Regions from separate parts of the Bacillus capparidis genome, predicted to be linked through region 2. Evidence: predicted binding sites of a transcription regulator. Region 2 holds the regulator's gene; each other region holds the start of a gene.
What was found. The regulator Rex, encoded in region 2, represses fermentation and respiration genes when NADH is low (regulators of the CRP and FNR family bind a similar motif). The targets are predictions, from matches to a motif close to TTGTGAAATATTTCACAA.

Region 1 (3,177 bases), on a different contig from region 2:
GACAATCAGATACCGTGTCTGTGGACTATGCCTATAGCGATGATGAGCTTTCAAGCTTTGACTATACAGGACCTGTGCTTGTCGGATTATTTATTTTCTTTTTCGTCTTTTTAGTGGCGGGGATCTCCTTTTTACGAGAACGAACAAAAGGAACGCTGGAACGAATTCTGGCCACTCCATTAAAACGATATGAAATCGTTGCAGGCTACAGTATCGGATTTGGGCTATTTACGGTTTTGCAATCGATCGTAATTACTTGGTTCGCGATCCAAATCTTGAATTTATACAACTCCGGATCGATTGGCCTTATTCTTATCATTACCATTCTTCTATCTTTAACAGCTTTAACTCTAGGAACCTTTTTATCTACATTTGCAAACAATGAGCTGCAGCTGATTCAGTTTATTCCGCTTGTCATTGTTCCGCAAGTATTTTTTTCAGGCTTGTTTCCGTTAGATGGACTGCCGTCTTGGCTGGAATCCGTAAGCTTTGTGATGCCGCTGTATTATGGAGCAGATGCGCTAAAAGCAGTCATGCTAAAAGGACAGGGATTTCCACAGATCCAAACCGATCTGTTCGTTCTCATTGGTTTTATCACAGCATTTGCCCTGCTGAATATCTTCACTTTAAAAAAATACAGACGGTTGTAATTCGATCAGCTTGTGATCCTCCTTTTCGTTAACTATAATGAAATTATGATTCAAGAAGGAGTAGAAAAATGGCTCGTTTTTCGTTGGAAGAGTTTTTGAATAACAGTGATGAAGAAATAAAAATGAGTGACAAGCAGAAAAAAATCCTGATTGCAGCAATTGAAACATTTTCCGAAAAAGGGTTTGCAGCCACTTCAACAAGTGAAATAGCTAAAAAAGCAGGAGTCGCCGAGGGGACAATTTTCAGGCACTATAAAACGAAAAAGGATTTATTGATGTCGATAGTCATGCCGATTGCTAAAATGATTACACCTACATTTGCGAAAAGCTTCAAGAAAGAAGTTTTTGAGCAAAGCTATCAATCCTTTGAAGAATTTGTCCGCGAGATCATTTCGAACAGATTTGATTTTGTCAAAGCTAATTTCCCTGTCATTAAGATCTTTATACAGGAGGTTTTCTTCCATGAAGAGCTGCAATCTCATTTTAAAAAATTATTTTCTGAACATGTCTACCACCCTTTTAAGCAAAAAGTTGAGGCTGCAGTAGAAAAAGGCGAACTCGTAGAACTACCTGCAGACACCATCATCAGGCTCATAGTGTCATCAATCATGGGATTGGTTGCCGCACGTTTTATAGCTGGAATTGAAATGGATGAAAAAGAAGAAATTGAACGAACAGTTCAGTTTGTGATGAGGGGAATTAGAAAAGAGTGATGATTTCGCTCTCTGACCAATAATTCTTGTTAGATTTTGATAGATTTATGAAATTAGTGGGTAGAAAATCCTCCATGAAAAAATAAATGTACTATTTTTGTTAACGAAACTAAACAATTCGTTCAAAAAGTGTTAACATATAAAAGTAAAATAAAAAATTCTTGAGTTTGCATTTTTAGAGGGGAAGACTGTTTATCTCATTACTTAATTAAATTTAAGTCTGAATGTTTATTTCTGCATATGTTTGTGCATAAATTCACAATCTTATTTCATGAGTGAGATAGACAAGGTGAAAAATCCCCTTCAAAAATAGCCTATTTCTTAATGTAAAGGAGAATTGGATATGCCAGAAACAACCGATCAAACAACCGTATCTGTTAGTCAAGGCCAACGTGATTTACTTGATCAGCTGCTTAAACCTGAAGTTCAAGAGTCATTGACTATATTGGTTGACCAGCTTCCAAAGCTTACAGAGTTAGTAAATATTTTGACAAAGTCTTATGATTTTGCACAATCCGTCGCTTCGGATGATGTTTTGAAGAATGATACTGTTAGTGCAATTACTGAAATGCTCGACCCTGTTAAAGAAACTGCGAAAGAAGTTGCTGCAACTGCAATTGAAGCAAAAGACCGTGCAGACGAAAGCAAAGAAATAATCGGGATTTTCGGGTTGCTGCGTATGATGAAAGATCCGCAAGCACAGAAGCTTTTCCGTTTTGCCCAAAGCTATATGCAAATTATGTCAGAGCGTGAAAACCAAAAATAATATAGAAATTATATTAGAAATAAGGACGGAGGATGCACGATGTCAAAACATATTGTAATTTTAGGCGCTGGTTACGGCGGAGTCCTATCTGCTTTATCAGTTCGCGATCATTACAGCAAAGAAGAAGCGAAAGTAACAGTAGTTAATAAGTATCCGACTCATCAAATTATTACTGAGCTGCACCGCCTTGCAGCTGGCAACGTATCTGAACAAGCAGTGGCTATGCCTTTAACGAAGCTTTTCAAAGGTAAAGACATTGACTTAAAAATTGCTGAGGTCAAATCCTTCTCTGTTGATAATAAAGAGGTTGCTCTTTCAGACGGTTCAACTTTGTCTTACGATGCCCTTGTTGTTGGTCTTGGAAGTGTAACAGCTTACTTTGGCATTCCAGGGCTTGAAGAAAACAGCCTCGTATTAAAATCTGCAGCTGATGCGAATAAAGTTTATCAGCATGTGGAAGATCGCATTCGCGAATATTCAAAAACAAAAAATGAAGCAGATGCTACAATTCTAATCGGGGGCGGCGGATTAACAGGCGTCGAATTAGTCGGCGAGCTTGCCGATATTATGCCGAAGCTTGCAAAAAGCTACGGTGTAAATCCTAAGGAAATCAAACTAAAATTAGTTGAGGCTGGTCCGAAGATCCTTCCAGTATTGCCAGATGATCTAATTGTACGTGCTACAGAAAGCTTGGAAAAACGCGGCGTCGAATTCTTAACAGGCCTTCCTGTAACAAATGTTGAAGGAAACGTTGTTGACCTAAAAGACGGACAAAAAATTAAAACAAATACGTTTGTTTGGACCGGTGGAGTTCAAGGGAATCCGCTAGTCGGCGAGTCTGGCCTAGAAGTTAACCGCGGCCGTGCCACTGTTAACGATTTTCTACAGTCCACTTCTCACGAAGATGTATTCGTTGCTGGCGACAGCGCAGTGTACTTTGGCGCTGACGGACGTCCATTCCCGCCAACTGCGCAAATTGCATGGCAAATGGGCGAGCTGATCGGCTACAACCTTTACGCATACCTAGAAAACAAAACACTTGAAACGT
Region 2 (3,177 bases):
GATACAATAATATGAAGTTCCACCCGACCTATTTAGAAAAGGAGTTCCGAGTCTTTGAATAAACAATATTGGTTCATCATTCTCACATACGTCTTGATGCATCTTTCATCAATTATTGGTTTGCCTCTTCTTTTTGCAATGGGCTATGAGCAAACTGAAGCAGCGGGCATCTGGACCATTTCCAGCTTTACAATCTGCCTGATCGTCGTTTTATTGATTTTGCGAACAGCACCCAAAACAACGCTTCGCAATAAATCGAAGGCATCGGTCGGTGCATCAATCGGATGGGCGATTGGCGGTATTTTTCTTGCATATTTCTCGCAGATCATAGCCGCTACCATCGAAATGTATATTTTTAGAATTGATCCGGGTTCTGAAAATACTGAGGCCATTTTAGCGCTTATTAAATCACTTCCATTAGTAATCGTTGTTTCCTCTATTTTCGGCCCGATTTTAGAAGAAATTATTTTCAGGAAAATTATCTTCGGCTCGCTGTATAAAAAAATGAACTTTTTCTTTGCTGGTTTAATCAGTTCGGTTATTTTTGCGGTCGTGCACATGGATTTCACCCATATTCTTCTTTATACTGCTATGGGGTTTGCCTTTGCCTTTTTATATGTAAGGACAAAACGGATAATAGTGCCGATTATCGCCCATATTTCGATGAACACGTTTGTCGTGATACTTCAGCTCAATTATGATCGCATACTCGAATTGCAAAAAGAGCTCGAGAAAATGCAGTTGATCATAGGTGGTTTCTTTTCATGAGAAGTCCTGCAGCATGGGGTGCCATCTATCTAATTGTAGGAATCATATTCATCTACTTTGCGGCTGTATCTCCTGAAAACATGTGGTCCTTCCACAGCTTCCTACTCATGATACTAGCCGCTTATAATATCTACACGGCTATAAAAATGTTTGCATTTTCGAACCAGCTCAGAAAAGCAAAGAAATAGAAAAAGACGTCTCGCTCATGAGACGTCTTTTTCTATTTTCCGGACTGCCGAAATGACAACAATCTTAAACCATTTTTTCTTCTGTGGAATAATGCTTTAAGAAATAAACCAATGATTGAAGCTCTACTGCCAAGTCTATATGATGAATGCGAATGTGTCCCGGCACATTCAAACGGGCCGGTGTGAAATTAAGAATTCCCTTGATACCCAATTTAACTAGACGATCGGTTATCGATTGAGCAGCTTGCGCTGGTACAGTTAAAATCGCAACGGGAATGTCAGCCGGAAAACGGCTCTCAAGCTCATCTAAATCATAGACGGGCACTCCGCCTACATCTGTACCTATTTTGTTTTCACTGATATCAAAAGCCATCGAAATTTTCGTATTATTGTTTTTGATAAAATTATAATGAAGAAAAGCAGTACCCAAATTTCCTACTCCGATTAAGGCTACGCTCGTCATTTCATCCTGATTCAGCGTTTTGCTGAAAAAAGAAAGCAGGTAATTGACGTTATACCCATAGCCTTTTTTGCCGAGCGCTCCAAAATATGAGAAGTCCCGGCGAATCGTCGCTGAATCTACTTTTACTGCATCACTAAGCTCTGCTGAAGATACTCGCTGCTTCCCAGAGGCATGCAAATTTTTTAAAAAACGATAATACAGCGGCAGACGCTTTGCTGTCGCTTGGGGAATTTTTGATTGATCCATATTCATTTGCGATCCTCCATCGTTGATTCTCTAGATTTTACCCCTTGAAAAATCGCCGCTCTTCCCTCCTGTTTTTTTCATTAGATAGGTTGGGCCAATAATCATCCCCTTGTCTATCGCCTTACACATATCATAGACGGTGAGAGCGCAAACGGACGCGGAAGTTAGCGCTTCCATTTCTACCCCCGTACTTCCCTTTGTTTTTACCATTGCTTGAATCATTAATTCATGATTCTCTTCGTCATTGCTCCAGCTAAAAGAGATGTCTACTCCTTTTAAGGGAATCGGATGACACATGGGAATAATAGTCGACGTTTGTTTTGCGGCCATAATGCCGGCAATTTGTGCTACGGAAAGGACATCTCCTTTTCCAATTTCCTGCCTGACGATTTTATCATATACTTCCTGATTCATTTGAACGCTTGATACTGCGATCGCCGTACGGACAGAATCGCTTTTCTCGCTAATATCGACCATCTTGGCTCTGCCTTGGTCATTAAAATGAGTGAATTTATTCATAGTAAAACTCTCCTTAAAAAGATCATACACTATTTTCTTCAATCTGTCTTTTTTTCTGGATAGTTTCTTTGATCTTATTGCCGTATTGTTTGCCGCTCTTTGCACAATAAGCTACACTAAAACTAACAGAGGTGAATCATCATGATTGTATTACAAGTCAACCAATTATATAAATCGTTCGGAGCAGAACCAATTCTATCCAATATCAAACTGGAGGTTAAATCCTCAGACCGTATAGCGATCGTCGGAAGGAACGGAGCAGGAAAATCCACCTTGCTAAAAATTATCGCAGGTCAGCTTGGATATGAAAAGGGAGAAATTATTAAACCAAAGGATTTATCTCTCGGCTACCTGGCTCAGCATACCGATCTTCAATCGGAACGAACGCTGCAAGAAGAATTGCTGTCCGTTTTCAGCCATCTTCAGGACATGGAAAAAGAAATGCGGTCTCTTGAAGAAAGAATGGCATCGGTTCAGCCTCAAGAGTTAGATCAGCTTATGAAAACCTACGACCGGCTGCAGCATGATTTTAAAGAACGGGGCGGCTACCAGTATGAAGCGGATGTCAGGTCCGTCTTGCACGGCTTAGGCTTTGCTGATTTTGATCAGGGAACAAAGATACAAAGCTTAAGCGGGGGTCAAAAAACCCGGCTTAAGCTTGGAAAGCTCTTGCTAAGCAGTCCGGATCTATTAATTCTTGATGAGCCGACCAACCACTTGGATATCGATACATTAACATGGCTTGAGCATTACTTGCAATCTTACAACGGAGCGATACTGATTGTTTCCCATGACCGCTACTTTCTGGATAAAGTCGTAACTCAGGTTTACGAGCTCTCACGTACAGAAAGCAAAAAATATAATGGAAATTACAGCTCCTATTTGAAGCAAAAAGCGGAAGATCTGGAAAGAAACATGAAGATCTATGAAAAACAGCAAACAGAAATTTCTCAGCTAAAGGATTTTGTCGAGCGAAACATTGCCCGCGCGTCA
Region 3 (3,177 bases), on a different contig from region 2:
ACGACGGAATAGGTTCCATCTTTTTGAATATTCGCATGCATTCTCTCATTAACAAAACGGGATTCTCTCTCATCCTCATAGTTCGTAGGATTGACCATCCCTAAATAGTAGTTCAGGGCAGGACGGCATTTAGAACAGCCTTCCTCTTCACTCCAACCCAGAACATTCATCACTTCCCTAACATGGGTTAGGCCTTTTTCTTTTATCTGTTCAACAACTTCTTCTCTCGACAAAGTCGTACAGCCACAAATCGCTTCTTTTTGTGAAGCAGCATCAAAATCTTCTCCCATTGTGTGCTGCAGAACATCTGCAACTAACCCTTTACAGCCGCCACATGATCGAGATGCATTTGTACAAGCCTTTATTTCATTAACTGTAGAACAGCCTTGCTGCTGAATGGCCTGGACTATAGCTCCTTTTGACACACCGTTACAGCCGCACACAATTTCTTCGTCAGTCATACTGGCAACCAAACTTTCCCCGGCTTCTTCACCAATAGGCTGTAAAATCGACACCTTCTCTGTATTCGAAATATCAGCCTGTTTTTGAATCATAGAAAATAACCGGCTGCCTTCGCTGCTGTCGCCAAAAAGGACTGCTCCGACGATTTGATTTTCCTTTAGCACAATTTTTTTATATATTCCGTCTTGTTCATCAAATATTTTTATCGCCTTTTTGTCTTGTCCTTCTAAAAAGTCACCAGCAGAAAATACTTCAACACCAGAAACCTTCAGTTGCGTTGAAACAACGGATCCGCGATAAGGTTTTGTTTCATTACCGCAGATAAAATTTGCTAAAACTTTCGCCTGTTCATATAAAGGTGCAACGAGTCCGTAAGTGTTGCCGTCATGCTCTACACATTCTCCAACTGCATATATATTAGGAAGGTCAGTTTGCATGAAATCATTGACAATCACACCGCGATTAGTGGAAATGCCGCTTTCTTTTGCCAAATGACAGTTCGGACGAATCCCTACAGCCATAACGACTAAATCGGCTTGGATGGAAGTGCCGTCTTTAAATGATAGGCCTTCTGCCCGATCACCTCCAAGAACGGCTTTCGTATCTTTTTCCATCAAGAATTTCATCCCTTGTTTTTCTAATTCACTTTGTAAAAGTCTTCCTGCCGTTGCATCCAGTTGGCGATTCATTAAAAAGGAAGAATTGTGAATGACGGTGACTTCCATGCCTAAATTTAAAAGTCCTCTTGCCGCTTCCAGCCCTAACAATCCGCCGCCAATCACTGCAGCTTTTTTATAAGTTTTGGAGGCTTCGAGCATTTCATCAGTATCCTGAATGTCTCGAAAGGCCGTCACCCCTTGTTTATCCGCTCCTTGAATCGGCAGGATAAAAGGCAGCGATCCAGTGGCAAGAATTAACTCATCATAAGCTTCTGTCCTTCCGGCATCCGTAAGTACTTCTTTTTTCTCTGAATCAACCTTGATCACTGTTTCACCGGTATACAGTTGAATACGATTTTGTTCGTACCAATCCCAGTCGTTTAATGTGATGTCAGTTATGTCCGTATCTCCTTGTAAAACTTTCGATAACAAAATTCTATTGTAATTTGGATGCTTCTCACTTCCAAATATCGTAATCTCAAACTCATCCTTTGAACCTGTTAAAACCTCTTCAATTGCGCGAATACCTGCCATGCCATTTCCAACTAGAACTAACTTTTTCTTTCTCAATTGATGCGCCTCCTTTAGAAAGTCTACTTGGTATGCAACTTAGGTTTTTGTAAAATATATCACAATAAGACATAAATGTTGATTTTTTAGGGATATTATCTAACAAGGTTTCGACGCTTTATTGAAATTTTATGTTAGCATATCTAGCAAAAAAACTGATGACCATCTCTATCGTCAATTACTTAGGCTTTGGGGCTTACTTTTACTGCGCATACTTTAAATCCAGGCATTTTACAAGTTGGGTCCAGCTGATCTGATACTAGTAGATTGACATTTTGTATATCAGACCAATGAAACGGCACAAATACGGTATCTTTTCGAATCGTATTTGACCATTTGCTTCGGACAATAATACTTCCTTTTGCCGACTCAATTTTTGTTAACATATTGTCTTGAATCCGATATTTAGCTGCTGTTTCCGGATGGATTTCCATAAACGATTCAAAATTTCTTGCAGCGAGCGCCGAGCTTTTTCTTGTTTGTACCCCAGTTTGGTAATGAGACATGATTCTTCCTGAAGTTAGATATAACGGATATCTTTCATCTGGCATTTCTTTCGGAACTTCTGAATGATTTGAGACAGCAACCATTTCCGCTTTTCCATCCGGGCGGGGAAATGCTTCTTCAAATAATCTCGTCGTCCCTGGATGGGCGGTGTCAGGACACGGCCACAAAATCCCGCCTTCCTTTCTGAGACGGTCATACGTCATCCCATAATAATCAGCAATGCCGCCGCGCGAAGCTTCCCTTAGTTCATTAAAGATCTCTTCAGCAGACGAATAGGAAAAATAGTCTCCTTTGCCAAGTACGTGCGCAATATCACAAATAATTTGCCAGTCATGCTTTGCTTCTCCTGGAGTAGGCATACTCGCTTCCCGTAAAGTGACTCTTCCTTCCAGATTGGTCATCGTCCCTTCATCCTCCAGATATGAGGAGGCAGGCAATATTAAATCGGCTAACTTTGCCGTTTCTGAAATAAATAGATCAACAGCTACAAAGAAAGATAGCTTTTCTATTGCTTCTTTAATAAAATTTGCGTTAGGAGCTGACACAACTGGATTCGAACACATTAGCAGCATCGCCTTGATTTCCCCGTTGTGGACTTTTTCCATCATCTCGTATGCGGAAACACCTTTTCTCGGGAGATCCTCTTTATTAATTCCCCACACTCTTGCGATATGCTCCCTGTGTTCTTCATTTTCAATCAAGCGGTATCCTGGAAGCTGGTCCGCTTTTTGTCCATGCTCTCTAGCTCCCTGGCCATTACCTTGACCTGTAATTGCCCCGTACCCGCAATTCGGTTTGCCGATTTTGCCGGTAGCGATGAGAATATTCAGGAAGTTGCGAACGGTAATCGAGCCGTTTGTTTGCTGCTCCACTCCCCTTGCAGTAAAAATCATGCCGCTCTCTTCTTTGCCAAACATAATTGCTGCTTTGCGAATCTGCTCAATCGGTACACCGCTCATGTCAACAATTTCATCCCAAT
Region 4 (3,177 bases), on a different contig from region 2:
TGCAGACTTTTTTAGAAAAATTTAAATTTCCCTTTTTTAAGAACAAGCCCTGGACCGCCAACTAAAAATAGCGACCGGTTGTCGATGACTTTTTTCATAATAGAAGCTTTTGTCCCTGTTAAATTCTTGCCGTAGACAACACCAACTGCATTGTGTTCGCCTAACGATGCAACGGTTCCCTTAATATCCGGCGTAAATTCCTCCAGATTGTCTTGGCCGCGAATCAGCCTTCCAATATTTTTTGCGCAAGTCACCCCTTGCTGCATAGCAATTTGGGCCGTTGGCGGATATGGCCGGTTATTTTCTTCATTTATAATTAAAGAGCAATCCCCAATAATGAATACGTCATCGTGCCCCTCGACAAGAAGATGAGGGTTTACCTTCACACGGCCACGGTTATTTTCAAACCCTGCCTCTTCCACAATACTGTTCCCGCGGACTCCGGCAGCCCAGACGACTGTGCCAGCTTTAATTTCTTCCTGCTTATCATCTTTGCTGACGATAATTCCATCCGGGGTGCATTCTTTAATCGCCGTTCCAATTTTAAATTCTACCCCTTTGCCTTCTAAATAGTTAACTGCATAATCAACAAGGCCTGGATCAAAACCAGGAAGAACTGTAGGAGCTGCTTCAACGCAAATGATTCGGACATTTTTTTGGTCAATATCGTATTCTCGGCAGAGCTCTGGAACACGATTGCAAAGCTCTCCTAAAAATTCAATTCCTGTAAAACCTGCTCCTCCTACAATAATGGATAATCGCTCTTTCTTTTTTTCTGCGTCATTGTTGAAAGTGGCGAATTGATATTCAATATGCTCACGAAGCTGCCTTGCGCCGTTAATATTTGAAATAGAGAAAGCGTATTCTTTTAAACCCGCAATTCCAAAGGTTTCAGGCATAGCTCCAAGAGCAATCACAAGGTAATCATACTCAAGCTCTCCGTTTGATAAGGTTACTTTCTTTTCGTTGATATTGATTCCGGTTACCGTATCCTGCACAAAATTGATCCGGGAAGTATTGATTACGCTTTTAATTTCATAACGGCACCGATCGTGATGAAGCGTACCAGCACACGCTTCATGGAGCCATGTTGTTTCATAATGGTAATTGTGTTTATTAACCAAAGTAATTTCCGCTTCATTTACACCTACATGCTTTGTCAGGCGTGTAACAGTCATTAATCCGCCGTAACCGGCACCTAATACCACAACTTTGGGTTTTTTCAAAGGGATCACATCCACCTTTACGTAATTTATTGTCTAGATGTTTTGATTACTTATATCTTCCACGACTTAATAATATTTTATGAATAATTAGGATGAAAACTTTGTTAAAAACTTCACTTTAAAAATTGTGCAATGATTATTATGAGAAATTAGTATACAGCTACCTTTCCATCATATCCATTTCTGTTTCGATTATCAAGATCATTTAAACACTGTGATTCCCAGCTTTTTAAGTGCTTCCAATAGTTATCTCTGTAGTCTTTAAAAGCTCTATGTGTTATTATTAAGAATAATTATCAATTACAGGAGGCTTTTTTCATGCGTGAAGATACAAAGATATATGACATTACAATTATCGGGGGAGGACCGGTCGGCCTATTTACCGCGTTTTATGGCGGAATGAGGCAGGCAAGCGTTAAAATTATCGAAAGCTTGCCTCAGCTTGGCGGACAGCTATCTGCGCTTTATCCCGAAAAATATATATATGATGTAGCAGGCTTTCCTAAAATCAGTGCCCAGAATCTCGTTAACAACTTAAAGGAACAAATGGAGAAATTCGAGCAAACAGTGTGCTTGGATCAAGCGGTAGAAACTGTGGAAAAGCAAGCAGACGGTGTGTTCAAGCTAGTGACGAACGAAGAAACCCACTATACAAAAACCATTATCATTACAGCTGGAAACGGTGCGTTCAAACCACGTAAATTAGAGCTGGAAAATGCAGAGCAATTTGAAAAAACAAATCTGCATTACTTCGTAGATGACATGAACAAGTTTGCCGGCCGTCGAGTAGCCGTTTTGGGCGGTGGTGATTCTGCAGTTGATTGGGCGCTTATGCTTGAACCTATTGCAAAAGAGGTATCAATTATTCACAGACGCGATAAATTCCGTGCTCATGAGCATAGTGTAGAAAACCTGCACAATAGCAAAGTGAACGTGCTTACTCCGTTTGTTCCTTCTGAAATCGTTGGCACTGATACGATCGAACAGCTAGTGATTGAAGAGGTGAAAGGAGAACGCAAGGAAGTTCTTGATGTAGATGATGTCATTTGTAACTTTGGATTTATCTCTTCCCTCGGTCCAATTAAGAGCTGGGGCTTAAATATTGAAAAGAATTCTATTGTTGTGGACAGCACGATGAAAACCAATATTGATGGCATCTATGCGGCTGGTGATATTTGCACTTACGAAGGAAAGGTGAAACTCATTGCTAGCGGTTTTGGCGAAGCGCCAACTGCCGTTAATAATGCCAAAGCCTATATGGATCCGAAAGCGCGCGTACAGCCGCTTCACAGCACAAGCCTTTTTGATAATAAGTAATACGAAAAGAACCGGCTAACAACCGGTTCTCTTTCTGTTTTGTCTAAAAAATGCCTATATATGCATTAAGTACTCCAAGAATCATTGCGATCAGCAATATAACTACAATACTTGCTACAATCAAAATGATACGATCCTTGATTTTTTCCGGTTTCGGGAGAGGATTCTCACAGCCGCATTCCGGACAAACGGATGAGCGATATGGGATCAAGGCATTGCATTTTCTGCAGTTTATTTTTTCTTCCATTGGTTTACCTCATTTCGGTGTCAGCGTACGACAGACGCCTCGACTGCATACGTACAGATCGAGATCATCTTATCAATGTATACCTTGTCTCATGTTAATCAACCTGCTCTTATATTTCAAGCAAGATCAAGTATTGAGGAAAAAGTCGAAGCGCCTCTTACGTTATACGTCAAGAAGCGCATTAAAAGACATGAGTTTATTTGATTTGCCCCTTCTTAGCTGCCAGCAACCTGCTAAGAACCTAACACTCTTCCGGTGTACCTTCGTTTTTCGCCGTCCTGAATGAGGAGCCACATCCACAGGAAGCGATCGCATTTGGATTGTCGATGGTGAATCCGCCGCCCATCATCGATTGTTTGTAATCAATAATTGTTCCGGTCATGATGT

Region 1: JOC74_RS20715 (helical membrane plugin domain-containing protein) is a predicted target of Rex. The motif match lies at 1,608-1,625, and genes of this name have one in related genera.
Region 3: nirB (nitrite reductase large subunit NirB) is a predicted target of Rex. The motif match lies at 1,739-1,756, and genes of this name have one in related genera.
Region 4: yumC (ferredoxin--NADP reductase 2) is a predicted target of Rex. The motif match lies at 1,328-1,345, and genes of this name have one in related genera.

The regions. Positions count from the first base shown of each region.
Region 1 is NZ_JAFDST010000007.1:30,671-33,847, forward strand. Features, by position in the region: gene JOC74_RS20705 (ABC transporter permease) at 1-650, shown strand, start outside; gene JOC74_RS20710 (TetR/AcrR family transcriptional regulator) at 719-1,363, shown strand; gene JOC74_RS20715 (helical membrane plugin domain-containing protein) at 1,707-2,129, shown strand; gene JOC74_RS20720 (NAD(P)/FAD-dependent oxidoreductase) at 2,169-3,177, shown strand, end outside.
Region 2 is NZ_JAFDST010000004.1:380,648-383,824, forward strand. Features, by position in the region: gene JOC74_RS17485 (CPBP family intramembrane glutamic endopeptidase) at 55-768, shown strand; gene JOC74_RS17490 (DUF4305 domain-containing protein) at 765-956, shown strand; gene JOC74_RS17495 (redox-sensing transcriptional repressor Rex) at 1,021-1,671, opposite strand; gene moaC (cyclic pyranopterin monophosphate synthase MoaC) at 1,696-2,184, opposite strand; gene JOC74_RS17505 (ABC-F family ATP-binding cassette domain-containing protein) at 2,326-3,177, shown strand, end outside.
Region 3 is NZ_JAFDST010000001.1:770,488-773,664, forward strand. Features, by position in the region: gene nirB (nitrite reductase large subunit NirB) at 1-1,691, opposite strand, end outside; gene nasC (assimilatory nitrate reductase catalytic subunit NasC) at 1,874-3,177, opposite strand, start outside.
Region 4 is NZ_JAFDST010000002.1:119,941-123,117, forward strand. Features, by position in the region: gene JOC74_RS07670 (NAD(P)/FAD-dependent oxidoreductase) at 12-1,232, opposite strand; gene yumC (ferredoxin--NADP reductase 2) at 1,545-2,543, shown strand; gene JOC74_RS07680 (hypothetical protein) at 2,587-2,790, opposite strand; gene JOC74_RS07685 (HesB/IscA family protein) at 3,032-3,177, opposite strand, start outside.